Ruminococcus sp. HUN007: one gene and its partner. Each later gene encodes a partner of the first gene's protein in a complex. Links are inferred from orthologs where the notes say so. Each region holds a gene or a part of one and is shown in the gene's direction. Other genes may lie near its edges.

What was found. The genes of interacting proteins can lie anywhere in the genome.
Region 2: the proteins of uvrB (region 1) and CC97_RS02910 are in contact, whole or in part, in a crystal structure (PDB 7EGT), measured with the Thermus thermophilus proteins. The link is inferred for Ruminococcus sp. HUN007 from one-to-one orthologs. Residues at the interface, in WP_096411307.1 of Thermus thermophilus: Glu23, Leu25, Arg26, Asp27, Gly28, Glu29, Arg30, Phe31, Arg55, Glu326, Asp327, Phe328, Glu379, Ser382, Gln383, His398, Gly400, Arg401; in WP_096412145.1 of Thermus thermophilus: His654, Arg656, Phe657, Gln666, Asp668, Glu669, Lys680, Arg681, Leu682, Ser683, Lys685, Tyr686, Ala687.

What each region holds. Positions count from the first base shown.
Region 1 is NZ_JOOA01000002.1:3,065,726-3,073,334, reverse strand. Bases 2,795-5,668 are described here. They hold uvrB (excinuclease ABC subunit UvrB), read left to right. Parts: upstream 2,795-3,184; coding sequence 3,185-5,152; downstream 5,153-5,668. Other genes in these bases: uvrA (excinuclease ABC subunit UvrA), read left to right, coding at 5,149-5,668; CC97_RS17415 (GGDEF domain-containing protein), read left to right, coding at 2,795-3,011. Outside these bases: CC97_RS21170 (ATP-binding protein), read right to left, coding at 1-312; more of CC97_RS17415, read left to right, coding at 702-2,794; more of uvrA, read left to right, coding at 5,669-7,609. UniProt on the Escherichia coli protein: The UvrABC repair system catalyzes the recognition and processing of DNA lesions. A damage recognition complex composed of 2 UvrA and 2 UvrB subunits scans DNA for abnormalities.
Region 2 is NZ_JOOA01000001.1:669,732-677,471, reverse strand. Bases 2,738-5,742 are described here. They hold CC97_RS02910 (UvrD-helicase domain-containing protein), read left to right. Parts: upstream 2,738-3,062; coding sequence 3,063-5,423; downstream 5,424-5,742. Other genes in these bases: CC97_RS02905 (hypothetical protein), read left to right, coding at 5,467-5,742. Also shown: CC97_RS02925 (NFACT RNA binding domain-containing protein), read left to right, coding at 1-622; CC97_RS02920 (Sapep family Mn(2+)-dependent dipeptidase), read left to right, coding at 623-1,972; CC97_RS02915 (DUF6106 family protein), read left to right, coding at 2,015-2,551; more of CC97_RS02905, read left to right, coding at 5,743-6,423; CC97_RS02900 (RnfABCDGE type electron transport complex subunit B), read right to left, coding at 6,568-7,371; CC97_RS02895 (RnfABCDGE type electron transport complex subunit A), read right to left, coding at 7,397-7,740. UniProt on the Escherichia coli protein: A helicase with DNA-dependent ATPase activity. Unwinds DNA duplexes with 3'-5' polarity. Translocates on single-stranded DNA with 3'-5' polarity. Initiates unwinding more efficiently from a nicked substrate than double-stranded DNA.

The sequences.
Region 1 (7,609 bases):
ACGGATTATAAAGCGTTCGTTATCTTTGATCTCATAACGGACAAACGATATGTTCATAACCGGTCTCGGTGTAAGATGTTCAGTTACCTTGTTGTTAAAATAATTCCGCTCATTATCGGCTGCCTTACGGTCAAAACCGATCAGTTTATTCGTTTTATCCTCAACGCCAATGTAAAAAACACCGCCGGATGCGTTTGCAAAACCAGCAATGCTTTTAAGCCAGCCGACAACGTCATCACGATTAAGCTTAGCTTTGCATTCGAGCTTGTCACTTTCCATGCATATATCATTTTCGATTTCTTCAAGATACACGTTATCACCTTCTTTTTTCGTTACTTCAATTATACTTCAATATTACTTCAATGTCAACTTCAATTTACTTCAATAAAACTTCAATATCACTTCAATCTCAACTTCAATATCACTTCAATAAAACTTCAATTACTTCAAAGTCAGAAATCTATGCACCATCAAACCTTCCGTTTAGTAGACACATTAAACATCCATGCCATATAGCAAACAATATCTGTTTCTTATGTTCTATTTTTCATATAATCTTCACTTTATCCACTTGATTTTTTTCTGATAATAGATTACAATAGATTATGTATATAGTACATTATCAGATTAATAAACCAGCGGATCTTTACTGGTGATCTGAACGAAAAATCAGCATTATGAAATACGGGAGGGGGCAGACCATGAAAAGACGTTTTTCAGTCGCTTTGTTTATCGGTCACATGGAAAGCAAGTTCTCGGAGGAAATATTTCTCGGGGCAGCACATGAAGCAGAAAGTATGGACATCAATCTTGTGGTGTTTCCGGTACGTTTCCTTGAAGAAGAGCACACAAACGACTCGTTAAGTAAGAAATATCATTACCAGTACAACTGCATGTTCTCATACGCTGAAAATCACAGCTTTGATGCAGTAATACTTGAAACGGCTGTCATGGGCAGATATGTTGCTCCTGAGGTACTCAGCGAAATAGCACAGAAATTCGGTGACACTCCCGTTATCACGATCTCGGAAAAAATTGATGACCTGCCTTGCGTTTCATTTGAGACCAACGGCATCGATCTGGAAATAGATCACCTCGTAAACGAACACGGAAGAAAACGCATCGGATTCGTTTCAGGTCCTTCCACAAATCTCGAAGCCGTTCAGCGTCTGGAGAAATACAGAGATGCTCTCGAAAGGCACGGGATCCCATATGATCCTAAACTTGTTGCCGAAGGCGATTTTACAGAAAACTGCTGTCCTGTCATCGAAAAACTCCTTACTGAAAATGAAGGCAATATCGATGCCATCTGCTTCTCAAACGACCTTATGGCTATTGCAGGATACAAGGTGATAAGCAAGCGCGATCTTGTTATCGGAAAAGACATCATGATAACCGGTTTCGACGATATATCTGAAGCAGTTTCACTCAATCCGCCGCTTACCACAGTACGTGCACGGTACCGCGATCTCGGCATGAACGCTGTCAAAGCTGCTCACAGCATTCTGACGGGAACTCCGTCCGGTGACGTGACAGTAAAGACAAAGTTAGTCAAGCGTGATTCCTGCGGATGCAAATCAAAACTGACACGTGACATCGAATATCTTCTTACAAGTGATGACAAGGACATAAACAAATTCATTATAAAGATAAACGATATCATTATTTCATATTACGACAGTGTGACCTACCAGCCGAACCAGAGGATAATAAAGAGTCTGCTTCAGTTTGCTGCAAAGTTTTTAACAAATCTGCGTGACTGTTCGGAACTTCCGGACTACAAAATGGCCGCATTCAAATTCGAAGTGCTGCTGAACTACAACATTCTCGATTTCATCAAGCCGGACAATCTGAATTCAGTTCTTTCACTCATCTGTGACAAGGCGGTTTCCCTTGCACGTGACGAGGAAACACGAAGCGGCATATACAAACTGTTCATGGGATTCTTCAAACAGATCATTTCCTACGAGCACAAGAACAGTCCGCTTATAGCAAATGAAATAAAGGATAATGTACGCTGCGTAAACTCAATAATCGGCAACACGATAGAATGTTTCCAGAGCAACAACAGCATTCCGGCAAATATCATGCAGGGGCTGAAGGCGATGGGAATACGTTCAAGCTATCTTTATCTGCACGAAAAAACAGTCATCTCAAAATCGAGAAACGACTGGGTGCAGCCGTCACACGAAATGCTCTTCTCGTATCAGACGAACGGAATGCTGAAATCATTTGTACGCGGAAAGAAGATACGCTCACCATTCCTGTTCAGAAACGAATACATGCCGGACTGCAGATTTACCCTGATCGCATCTCCTGTATTCTGCAGTGAGGAGAATTACGGCATACTCCTCTACGACATAGATACTGACGACTACAACTTCTACAATTCATTCATCACCTCGCAGATCTCATACGCACTCAAACTCAGAAAGATGCTTGAGATACAGAAGGAAGTTCAGTCGGATCTCAGAGAGAGTCTTTCAAAGGCTACCACCAAAAACGAGCGTCTCAATCAGATATCAAGATCTGACGAGCTCACCGGAATACTCAACAGACGCGGATTCATGGAAAGAGCCAGAAGCTGCATACTTGAACATACCGGACGCCGTGCCGCAGTCATATTTGCCGACATGGACAATCTCAAACAGATCAACGATATTTTCGGTCACGACGAAGGTGACTACGCAATACAGAAAACTGCCGAGATACTTACAAAGTGCATACGGACAAGCGACATTGTTGCACGATTCGGCGGCGATGAATTTGCAGCATTCGTTCTTACCGACGATCCTGATTTCAGCATAATGCTGAAGGACAGGATACGTGAAGCCTGCGACCATGTAAATGAAAACAGCGGCAAGCCGTACATGATACGCATAAGTTCGGGTATTTACGAATTCACATGCAGCTACGAAACAAGCCTTCATAATCTTATGAATGAAGCGGACAAGCTGCTTTACGAAAACAAACGCTACAAGATCCGGAATGTTCTACGTAATCCGGAATAAACAGAAAACTTAAAACCGCAGAGAACACACTCTGCGGTTTTTTAGGGAAACACTGACTAAAGCGTAAATACGGCTTCGCCGTATTTACGGAGAGGAAGACCGCGGGGCTTCGCCCCGTGCCCCATGCTGATTTATGAATAAATCAGCATTTCCTTACAGAGAAAGGACGGACAATGGACAAATTCAAACTCGTTTCTCCATACAAACCATCGGGCGACCAGCCGAAAGCAATTGAACAGCTTACCGAGGGCGTTAAGCGCGGCGACCGCATTCAGACTCTGCTTGGTGTTACAGGTTCAGGAAAGACCTACACCATGGCAAACGTTATAGCCAACCTTAACCGCCCTACCCTTGTGCTTGCACACAACAAGACACTTGCGGCGCAGCTCTGTTCTGAATTCAAGGAATTCTTTCCGGAAAATGCAGTCGAGTACTTTGTTTCCTACTACGACTACTATCAGCCTGAGGCGTACATTCCGGGAACTGATACCTTTATTGAAAAGGACTCGGCGATAAACGAGGAGATAGATAAGCTCCGTCACTCCGCCACAACTGCGCTTTCCGAAAGACGTGACGTAATAATCGTTTCAAGTGTTTCGTGTATATACACTCTCGGTGACCCGAACGAATACCGTGCAAGAACCGTTTCCGTCCGTGAAGGCATGGAAAAGTCAAGGGATAAACTCCTTGAAGAGCTGGTAAGCATACACTACGAAAGAAACGACATCGACTTTCAGCGTAACAGATTCAGGGTGCGCGGCGATGTGGTCGAGGTCTTCCCTTCCGATACCTCGGACAAGGCTGTACGTATTGAATACTTCGGCGATGAAATAGACAGAATATGCGAGATAAATCCCGTTACCGGCAACATAATCTCACAGCTTTCACATACCGCCTTCTTCCCTGCTTCACACCATGTGGTATCTGCCGAAAAGATAGACGCAGCAGTAAAGGAGCTTGACCGTGAGCTTGCAGAACGTATAGAATATTTCACGGAAAACCACAAACTGATAGAAGCACAGCGAATCGCTGAGCGTACACACTACGACATGGAGATGCTGAAGGAAGTAGGATTCTGCAGCGGTATTGAAAACTATTCAAGAGTTCTTTCAGGCCGTGAACCGGGCAGCACACCTTTTACGCTGCTTGATTACTTCCCTGATGACTATCTTCTCTTCGTTGACGAAAGCCACGTTACACTTCCGCAGGTGCGCGGCATGAGTGCCGGTGACAGAGCACGAAAGGAAACACTCGTAAACTACGGTTTCCGACTTCCGAGTGCCCTTGACAACCGTCCGCTTTATTTCAATGAGTTTGAAGAGCGAATCAACCAGGCGATATTCGTAAGTGCAACACCGGGACCTCTTGAAAAGGAACAGTCCTCGCAGACAGTTGAACAGGTAATCCGTCCGACGGGACTTGTTGATCCGGAAATAATCGTAAAACCGATCGACGGTCAGATAGACGACATCATTTCCGAGATAAACATACGCACTGAAAAGAACGAACGCGTGCTTATAACCACGCTTACAAAGAAAATGGCTGAAGATCTGACTGCGTTTCTTGAAAATGCGGGAATAAAAGTGCGCTATCTGCACCACGACATTGACACCGTTGAAAGAATGGAGATAATACGCGACCTGCGTATGGGTGAGTTCGACGTGCTTGTCGGCATCAACCTTCTGCGTGAAGGTCTTGACATACCGGAAGTATCACTCGTTGCAATACTCGACGCAGACAAGGAGGGCTTCCTAAGAAGCGAGACATCTCTCATTCAGACCATAGGCCGTGCCGCACGTAACGCTGAAGGCAAGGTCATCATGTACGCTGACTCAGTTACAAAATCGATGGAAGCTGCCATCACGGAGACTGAGCGAAGAAGAAAACTGCAGATGGACTACAACCGTGAACACGGCATTGTTCCGAAAACGATAATCAAGGATGTACGCGACGTTATTGAAATAACATCGAAGAAAAAGATAAACGAAAAGAACGACGGCAAAAAGCTTTCGGCAGCAGAAAAGGCCGAACAGATAAAACTGCTCACCGCACAGATGAAGGAAGCCGCAAAGCTTCTTGAATTCGAGCACGCAGCATATCTCCGCGACAGGATAGAAGAACTTAAAGGTGAAAAGAAATAATGAATAACAAGATAATCATAAAGGGAGCAAGGGAACATAATCTGAAGAACATAGACATCGAACTGGAAAGGAATCAGCTCATAGTAATGACTGGTCTTTCAGGTTCGGGAAAATCTTCACTCGCCTTCGACACCATATATGCCGACGGTCAGAGAAGATATGTCGAAAGTCTGTCGTCCTACGCAAGAATGTTCTTAGGACAGGCTAACAAGCCGGATGTGGACAGCATTGAAGGCCTTTCACCGGCCATATCGATAGATCAGAAAACCACATCAAAGAACCCGCGTTCAACAGTAGGTACCATTACCGAGATACACGACTACTACCGTCTGCTCTATGCAAGAATAGGCATTCCGCACTGCCCGGTCTGCGGAAAGGAAATAAAGCAGCAGACCATCGACCAGATCACCGACAGACTCATGGCTCTTGAAAAAGGCACAAAGGTCCAGCTCATGGCTCCGGTTATCCGCGGTAAGAAAGGCACACACGCAAAGGAACTTGAAGCAGCAAAGAAGTCAGGCTTTGTACGTGTGCGCTGCGACGGAATAATGTACGATCTTTCAGAAGAGATAAAGCTTGAAAAGAACGTAAAGCACAGCATTGAAATAGTCGTTGACCGTATAGTGATCAAGGAAGGCATTGAATCAAGAATAGCTGACAGCCTTGAAACGATTAACTCAGTTTCGAAAGGTCTTATTCTCGCTGACATCATCGGCGGAAAGGAAATGCTCTTCTCACTCAATTACTCATGCCCTGACCACGATATTTCAATCGACGAACTCACTCCGAGAATGTTCTCATTCAACAATCCTTTCGGAGCATGTGAAACATGTACGGGACTTGGCGTATTTCAGGAGATTGATCCGGATATAATCGTACCGAACCGCGAACTCAGCATTCTTGACGGTGCGATACACGCTTCCGGATGGAACTCACTTACCCCGAGTTCATTTGCCATGATGTACTACACCGCCATCTCAAAGGAATACGGTATACCGCTCGACCGTCCGGTAAAGGAACTTACAAAGGAACAGCTTGATCTTTTCCTGTACGGCACAGGCGACAAGGCAATTACTCTTCACCGTGCATCCGTCTACGGCGGCGGTGTTCACAAGCAGCCTTTCGAGGGCGTCATCAACAATCTTTACAGGCGCTACAAGGAAGGCGGCCAGTCATGGAACAAGGATGAGATCGAAAACTACATGACGGAACGTCTGTGTCCGGACTGTCAGGGAAAACGTCTTAAAAAGGAAAGCCTTGCAGTTACAGTAGGAGGCAAAAACATCGCTGAACTTTCTGACATGTCAGTTCTTGACTCGCTTGATTTCTTTGAAAACCTGGAACTTACCGAAAAGGAAATGATCATCGGCAAGGCAGTGATAAAGGAAATAAAGTCGAGACTCAACTTCCTTAAAAATGTCGGACTCGGATATCTTACACTTTCACGTTCAGCCGGAACACTTTCCGGCGGTGAAAGCCAGCGTATAAGACTTGCCACACAGATAGGTTCATCACTGGTGGGCGTTCTGTACATTCTCGACGAACCGAGCATAGGCCTTCATCAGCGTGACAACGACAAGCTCATAGCAACACTGAAAAAACTCCGCGATCTCGGCAACACGCTCATCGTTGTTGAACACGACGACGACACGATGTACGCTGCTGACACCATCGTTGACATAGGACCGGGAGCTGGTGTGAACGGCGGTAACATAGTTTTCAACGGTACGGTAGATGAACTGTTGAAATGCGAAGCTTCGATAACCGGTCAGTACTTAAGCGGAAAGAAGAGTATTCCGGTACCTGAAAAGCGCAGACCGGGAAACGGACACTTCCTGTCCGTACGCGGTGCGGCACAGAACAATCTTAAGCACGTTGACGTTGACATCCCGCTCGGAACATTCACCTGCGTCACAGGTGTTTCCGGTTCGGGAAAATCATCTCTCGTAAACGAGATAATCTACAAGAACCTCGCTGCAAAGCTCAACCGCGCAAAGGTATTTCCGGGAAAATTCGATGAAATGCTCGGCCTTGAAAATCTCGACAAGGTAATAGACATCGACCAGTCCCCTATCGGCCGCACACCGCGTTCAAACCCGGCGACATACACCGGAGTTTTCGGTGATATACGCGAACTTTTCGCTCAGACGAACCAGGCAAAACTCAAAGGCTACACTGCAGGACGTTTCTCCTTCAATGTAAAGGGCGGACGCTGCGAAGCCTGCGAAGGTGACGGTATCATCAAGATCGAAATGCACTTCCTGCCGGATGTATACGTTCCGTGCGAAGTGTGCAAGGGTCACCGCTACAACAGGGAAACTCTTGAAGTAAAGTACAAGGACAAGTCGATATATGACGTTCTTGAAATGACGGTCGATGAAGGTGTTTCCTTCTTTGAAAACATCCCGAAGATTGCCCGCAAACTGAAAACTCTTCAGGAAGTCGGCCTCGGATACA
Region 2 (7,740 bases), on another replicon or contig:
CAGACTTGCTCCGGCAAAGAACGTGCAGAAATACTATCACGAGTACAAGAAGCTGGTGACTGCTGAACAGGTGCTGACTGAACAGATACGTAAAAACAGCGAGGAGCTTGTGTACATCGAAAGCGTTTTTGATTCGCTTACGAGAGCACGCACCGACCTTGACATAATCGAACTGAGAGCTGAACTTGCCGAACAGGGTTACTTAAGAGCCGGAAAGATGAAAGGCAAACCGCCTAAGGAACAGCCGCCGCTTAAGTTTAAGACCAGTGACGGATTTTCAGTGTTCGTAGGCAGGAACAACAGGCAGAACGACAAGCTTACACTGAAGACTGCCGGAAAGACGGATATATGGTTCCACACCCATAATATCACCGGTTCCCATGTCATACTTTTTACCGAAGGAAAGACGCCGTCTGACAAGGCGATAATGGAAGCCGCCATGCTTGCGGCATACCACAGCAAGGCGAAGAATTCATCCCAGGTGCCGGTGGACTATACCGAAGCGAGATTTGTAAAGAAGCCGAACGGAGCAAAGCCGGGAATGGTCATCTTTACGAACAACTCAACGGTTTATGTAAAGCCGGATGAAGATGAGGTAAATGCCCTTAAGGAGGGAAAGTAATTGAGAGAGAAGATAAATGCTGTAATAGACAAAAACTTTGACGAGATGATCAGTATACTCAGAAGTATTATTGCTGTACCGAGTGTTTCAGTTCCCGGATCACCGGATATGCCGTACGGAAAAGAATGTGCACGTGTGCTCAGAAATTTTCTGGACACTGCAGATGAATACGGGTTCTGTACGAACAATTTTGAAAACTATGCAGGTACGGTGGAGTATAACGAAAAACCTGTGAAACTCGGTGTTCTGTGTCATCTTGATGTTGTGCCGGTAACTGAAAAGGACTGGACTTTCAAACCTTTCGGCGGTGAGATATCTGACGGAAGAATATACGGACGCGGAACGATCGATGATAAAGGCCCTGCTGTTGCAGTACTGTTTGCTTTAAGGGCACTTAAGGAACTGAATATCGATCTTACACACAATGTACGTTTCATAGTCGGCTGCGATGAGGAAAACGGATCCACTGACATGGAGTACTATATGAAGCGTGAATCCATGCCTGAACTTGTTTTTACGCCTGACGGTGACTATCCTGTCATTAATTTTGAAAAGGGTATGCTCAGACTCCGCATAAGAAAAAATGCAGCGTTTTCCCATGTGAAAATGATGCGCGGCGGCACTGTACCGAATGCAGTTCCTTCTGATGCTTATGCGGTGGTTACCGGTATCACACATTTTAATGAAGCGGAAAACATAACGGTTACGGAAAAAGACGGAGCGGTCCTGATCGAATTCAAGGGTTCAGCAGCACATGCTTCCACACCGTATGACGGTGTTAATGCAGTTACAGGTCTTGTGGATTATCTGTGCACTCTTGATCTTGATACAGAGGAAAGAAAAACTTTTGAAAACATAAAAAAAGCCTTTGTACACGGTGATTTCAGCGGAAGCGGATGCGGAATAAAGATGTCGGACAAAACGGGTGATCTCACTGAGGTACTGAGTATTGTTTCGCTTGATGACGGAGTTCTGGAATTCAGGATCGACGTGCGTTATCCGGAAAGCGGAAACAAGGAGGACATAATTTCAAAGATCACTGAAACGGTCGCACCTGCCGGATTTGAGCTTATAACAGATATTGCAAGCCTGCCGCACAGCGTGGATGAAAACAGTGATTTCATAAAGACTCTTCTCGGCGTGTACGAAAGAGAGAGCGGCCTTAAAGGATACTGCAAGGCTATAGGCGGCGGAACATACGTTCACGACATCGAGGGCGGCGTTGCATTCGGTGCTGAATTTCCGGGCGAGGAAAACAACATGCACGGCAACGACGAGTCCGTTTCCCTCGACAGCCTGAGACTCAACGCCAAAATAATGGCGAATGCCATCTACGAAATCTGCAAGTAAACTGCATGACTCAGGCGAAAAGAAAAATTTGGAGGAATAATAATGGATTCTTATGCAGAACAGATAGTAAAAAAAGCAGATAACGGGTCTGACAAAATGAAAAGGGGCCTGTGCTATGCCGGCGGTGTGGCTGCAGGTATTCTGATAATTTTTCTGGCACAGATGCTGAAGGTCGCAGTTGTCGGAATATTTCTTGGTGTCGGAGCGTTTTACGGCGGACTTTATCTCGGGACCAATTATGATGTTGAATATGAATATCTGGTTGTTAATAACGAACTTGATATTGACAAGATCCTTGCCAAGAAAAGAAGAAAAAAGCTTATTACTGTAAAAACAGGAGATTTCGTTGATTTCGGAAAATACACTGAAGATCTTAAGTCAGGAGATGAAACAGTTATCTGGGCTGTAGGAACATCTTCAGAGGTGCTCCCGACATTCTACGGCGATTTTGAACATCCTACCTACGGAAAATGCCGCCTTCTTTTTTCACCTTCAGTAAAGGTCCTCCGCGAATTAAAGCACGGACTCAAACCTTCTCTCAGAAATAATATTGGAGAACTTCCGCCAGAAGAGGAATGATACACCATGGCAATGTGAAACCAGTTCTGTATATTTAAGAGAAAAAACGACCGTTTACCCGCTATAGCCTACCGTTCACCCAAAACCTATTGCATTGTTTCTTAAAAAATGATAAAATTAAAAACCGAGGGGAGAATTTGAGGACAGCGGCTTTGCATTATTTATAAGGAATACAGAGAAAAAAGTAAAGATCGTTTATCCGGAGCATCAGACTGGAGACAGCAGCGGGTGTTTTCCGCTTTTTAGCAGGCTTATGATAAATTCTTATTTTGACATACTACAGCAGAAGTTCCTGCGTCGAAAGACGCAGGGATTTTTGTTTTCATAGGATTTAAGTAGGTTTTGCTATGGTAAATGTGTGTAATAAAAGTGGTAAATGTATCTTAAGATTATTAACTTTTAATTCTATGAAAAAGGCTTCAGATGTGGTATAATAAATAAGGTTTAATTAAATGATTTCACAGCATTTCAGCACCGTTGCTGAAAAAATGTACTGACAGGAGTAGTTTTAATGACTGATAACTTTACCACGCTTAAGCAGAAGGCACTGAGAAAATACTTTGACAGGATGAATGATCCGCAGAGAGAAGCGGTATTTACCATCAACGGTCCTGTTCTTGTTCTTGCCGGTGCCGGAAGCGGAAAAACTACAGCTATTATTAACAGAATCGCGAACATGATAAGCTTCGGTAATGCTTACAATGAAGATACTGTTAATGCAGTATCAGATGATGATCTGCAGTTTCTTGACGATTATGCTGAAGGCAGGACAGATGATCATGAACGTTTAAAAGAGATCGTCGCTGTCGATCCTGTAGATCCGTGGAAAATACTTGCCATTACCTTTACCAACAAGGCAGCAAATGAGCTGCGCACAAGACTTGAAGGAATGCTCGGAACATCCGGACTTGATGTAAACGCAGCCACATTTCATTCAGCCTGTGTACGTATTCTGAGACGTGAGATAACCAATCTTGGATACAGCAGCAGTTTTACCATCTATGATTCAGATGAAAGCCAGAAGCTTATCAAGACATGCATGGCTGATATGAGCATAACGGACAAAGCCTTCAACGCCAAATCCGCAGCAGTGTTCATAAGCAGATCAAAGGACAAGCTCATGTCACCCGAAGAAGCAATAAAGGAAAATGCAGATGATTTCAAGTATTCAGTATATGCAAAGGTCTACCGCGAGTACCAGAAAAGGCTTCTTGCTGCAAATGCACTTGATTTTGATGATATCATCATGCTCACGGTCGAGCTTTTTGAAGACTATCCGGAGATCCTCGAACACTATCAGAACCGTTACCGCTACATAATGGTCGATGAATATCAGGATACCAATTATGCACAGTTCAGACTCGTAAGTCTTCTTTCCGCAAAATACAGAAATATCTGTGTTGTAGGTGATGATGACCAGAGTATTTACCGCTTCAGGGGAGCTACCATCGAAAACATACTAAGCTTTGAGGATCAGTTTGAGAACTGCCGTGTAATAAGGCTGGAACAGAATTACCGTTCAACAAAGAACATTCTTGCCGCTGCAAACTCAGTAATAAAGAACAACAGGGGAAGAAAGCCGAAAACTCTGTGGTGTGACGGCGATGACGGCGGAAAGGTACACGTATACAAGGCATCGGATGAAAACGATGAAGCAAGATATGTCGCAAGCGCTATAATGGCTGACAAGAAGGCAGGAGGACATTTCAGTGACAATGCGATCCTCTACAGAATGAATGCGCAGTCGAACATCATTGAACGTGCACTTGTGCAGAACAATATTCCTTACAGGGTCTACGGAGGCATGAAATTCTATGACCGCAAGGAAATAAAGGATATTATAGCTTACTTGAGCGTACTTAACAACTGCTACGACATGATGCGTTTCAAGCGTATAGTAAATGAACCTAAGCGCGGTATCGGTGAAGCTACCATCAAAAATCTTGATGAGATATGCGTGGCAAATGCACTTTCTCCGATAGAGGTAATGCGCGAGGCATCCGATTATCCTCTTCTTTCAAAGAAAGCCAATTCGCTCAAGAGTCTTGCAGGTATTTTTGATTCACTTGCTGATATGGTCGACACAGTTCCGCTTGATACACTTCTTGATGAACTGCTTGAAAAATCAGGTTACAGAAGCTATCTTTTGACCCAGGGAACTGAGGGAGAGACAAGACTCGAAAATATCGAGGAACTCAAGACTACAATGGTGGAATACCAGAAGAACAATGAAGATTCAACTCTTGACGGATTCCTTGCCGACATAGCTCTTTACACTGACCTTGACAAGATGGATGACAATGCTGAATGTGTAACACTCATGACGATCCATTCGGCAAAGGGTCTTGAATTTGAAAACGTATATGTTATAGGAATGGAAGACGGGATTTTCCCTGGAACAAGATCCATGATGAACGATGAGGACATGGAGGAGGAAAGACGTCTTGCCTACGTTGCTGTTACAAGAGCTAAACAGAAACTTTGTCTTATACATGCTTCGCAGCGTATGCTCTTCGGTACTACCAGCCGCAATATGAAGTCCAGATTCATCAAGGAGATAGATCCTGATGTTATCTTCAAGGAAGACAGGATATCGACAACAGTTCCTGCAAGTGCAAAGTCAAGATCACATTCAGCAATGAACACACTTTCATTCCAGCAGCAGCTTCTTGCAAAGAAGAATTCCAGACCCGGCACCACTAAGAAACATGTTGACTATTTTGCCGGTGACAGGGTCGATCATGAAAAGTTCGGACAGGGTACAGTCATTTCTGTCAAGCCGATGGGAAATGATGCACTTCTTGAGATCGCGTTCGACGAGATCGGCACAAAGAAGATAATGTCGAATTTCGCCATGATGAAGAAACTTTAAGGATACGTCCGGAAATACCGTTCGTTGTTTAAGGAGAAACTTTATGAAAAAGAAGACACAGTTTTTATTTATTCTGGCATCGATGCTCTGTCTTGCGATGACAGGCTGTGGTCCTGAGGAACAGATAAGTATAAGGATCGCTGAAGATACTGCAGTTACTGCTCCTGCCGTTCCGGCAGATACAGCTTCCGGAACAGAGATCCAGGCCGTAACTGAAACTCCGGAAATGCCTGAAGCATCCGCTTCCGCTGCTGTAAAGGAAGGAACAGCTCCTTCAGGTTCAGCAGTTTCCAGTCTTGCTGAAGTAGCAGGTGAATGGAATGAAGCAGATTCTATTGATGCCGGAACTCTCATAGTCAGTGAGGACGGAACATTTACTGTTTCCTATCCGAGCGGTGTTGAAATAAACGGTACAGTTCATATAAAAAATGATGAAACGGACAAATCAGAGCGTTTTTACTTCTATAATGAGAAGGGTTCACTCTGGTGTGATTTTGCAAAAGGAACCGGACCGGATGAAAACGGTAAACTGAGAGAAGAACTCCGTTCTGGAGAAAATGCCGGATTTCTCTTTGTACGTGAAACAGAAAGCGCAGCTGCAGGGATTACCGAAACTGCAGAAACATCAGAAGTAACTGAGAAAGAGGCTCCTGTACCAAATGCAGCCGGTTTCATAAGAGTTACGGAAAATCCGAGACCGGGTACTGCCGGACCGACGATTACAGCTCTTGCAGGAAAGTGGGAGGATGCATCAGGAACGGTGATCGAATTCAAAAACTGCACTCCGTATGCCGGTGATTTTGAAAAAACTGATGCTGACGGTACAACTGTGACTGCAGGCAAAGCTTATGTTGAATACAACTTTGATGTTGATAACTATGCTGTGTACTGGTACAACCTTTACAACGAAAATGAAGAGCTTCTTTACAGCTTCAGATTTACTGGTGATTTCCCGGTAACTGTTATCAGCGACGGTATATCAGGATTTACAAAAAGTTAAGTAATGAATTAAAGCAAGGCCATTTGAAAAAGGCTGAATGAATAATTAAAAACAGATCAGGATAACCATCCGGTGTATTGTACTTACGCGGGGAGGTTATCCTGATCTGTTTTGTATTCAGGACTTTTCTGAGGGCAGTCCTTTTTATTCTGTACAGTTGATTTTCCGTATAGCGCCGACAGGACATTTTTCTGCGCATGATCCGCAGCCGGTGCACTTTGAGGGGTCAATGGAAGCATGAAAGTCTGTGACGGTAACTGCTTCGTGCTTACAGGCTTTTTCACACATTCTGCAGCCGATACAACCGTTTTTACATGCGAGCTTTGTGGCTTTTCCGTTGTCGCGTGAGGAACACAGAACGGTATATCCTTTGCTTCGCGGAATAAGGGCGATCAGACCCTTAGGACAGACTTTAGCGCATGAGCCGCATCCTCTGCACAGTTCAGGATCAATGTGTGCGACAGAATTTTCTATGCTTACGGCATTATATCCGCATACAGCAGCACAGTCACCGTAACCTGCACAGCCATAGGCACAGGTGCTGTTTCCTGCATAGTATCGTTTTACGGAAGCGCATGAATGTATTCCTGCAAAAACATATTTCGTGTCTGCAGCACTGCAGTCACCTCTGCAAAGTACGGCAGCATATGTCTCTGTGACTTCTCCGGCATCTGAACCGGTTATTTCAGAGATCTTTTTCGCAGTTTCAGTACCGCCCGGACGGCAGAGATTTGTTTTTTCTCCTTTTGAGATTATTGCATCTGCGTAGTCAGCGCATCCTGCGTATCCGCATGAGCCGCAGTTTGCCTGCGGAAGGATCTCACTTATCTTTTCTGTGCGTTCATCAGTTTTCACTTCAAATATCTTCGAAGCGGCAGTGAGAAGTACCCCGGAAGTAAGTCCTGTGACTGCAAACACTGCCACAGGAATAATGTATTCATTTAACATTGTCTGATCCCCTTTCAGTTATAACTTAACCGCCTATACCGGAAAAGCCGAGAAAACTTAATGAAAGAATCGCAGCTGCTATAAGTGTGGCCGGAACTCCTTTGAAAGTTTCGGGAACATCTGCTTCTTCCACTCTTGAACGTACTCCTGAAAACAGAAGCAGTACCATAAGAAATCCGGCACCTGAGAAAAATGCATTTTCCACGGACTGAAGGAAAGTGTATTCATTGTCGATGTTGAGAATAGTCAGTCCGAGTACCGCACAGTTTGTGGTGATGAGCGGCAGATACACACCGAGGGCCTTATAGAGCGGCGGGATGAGTTTTTTCAGTGCGGTTTCCACCAGCTGAACAAAGAGCGCGATTATAA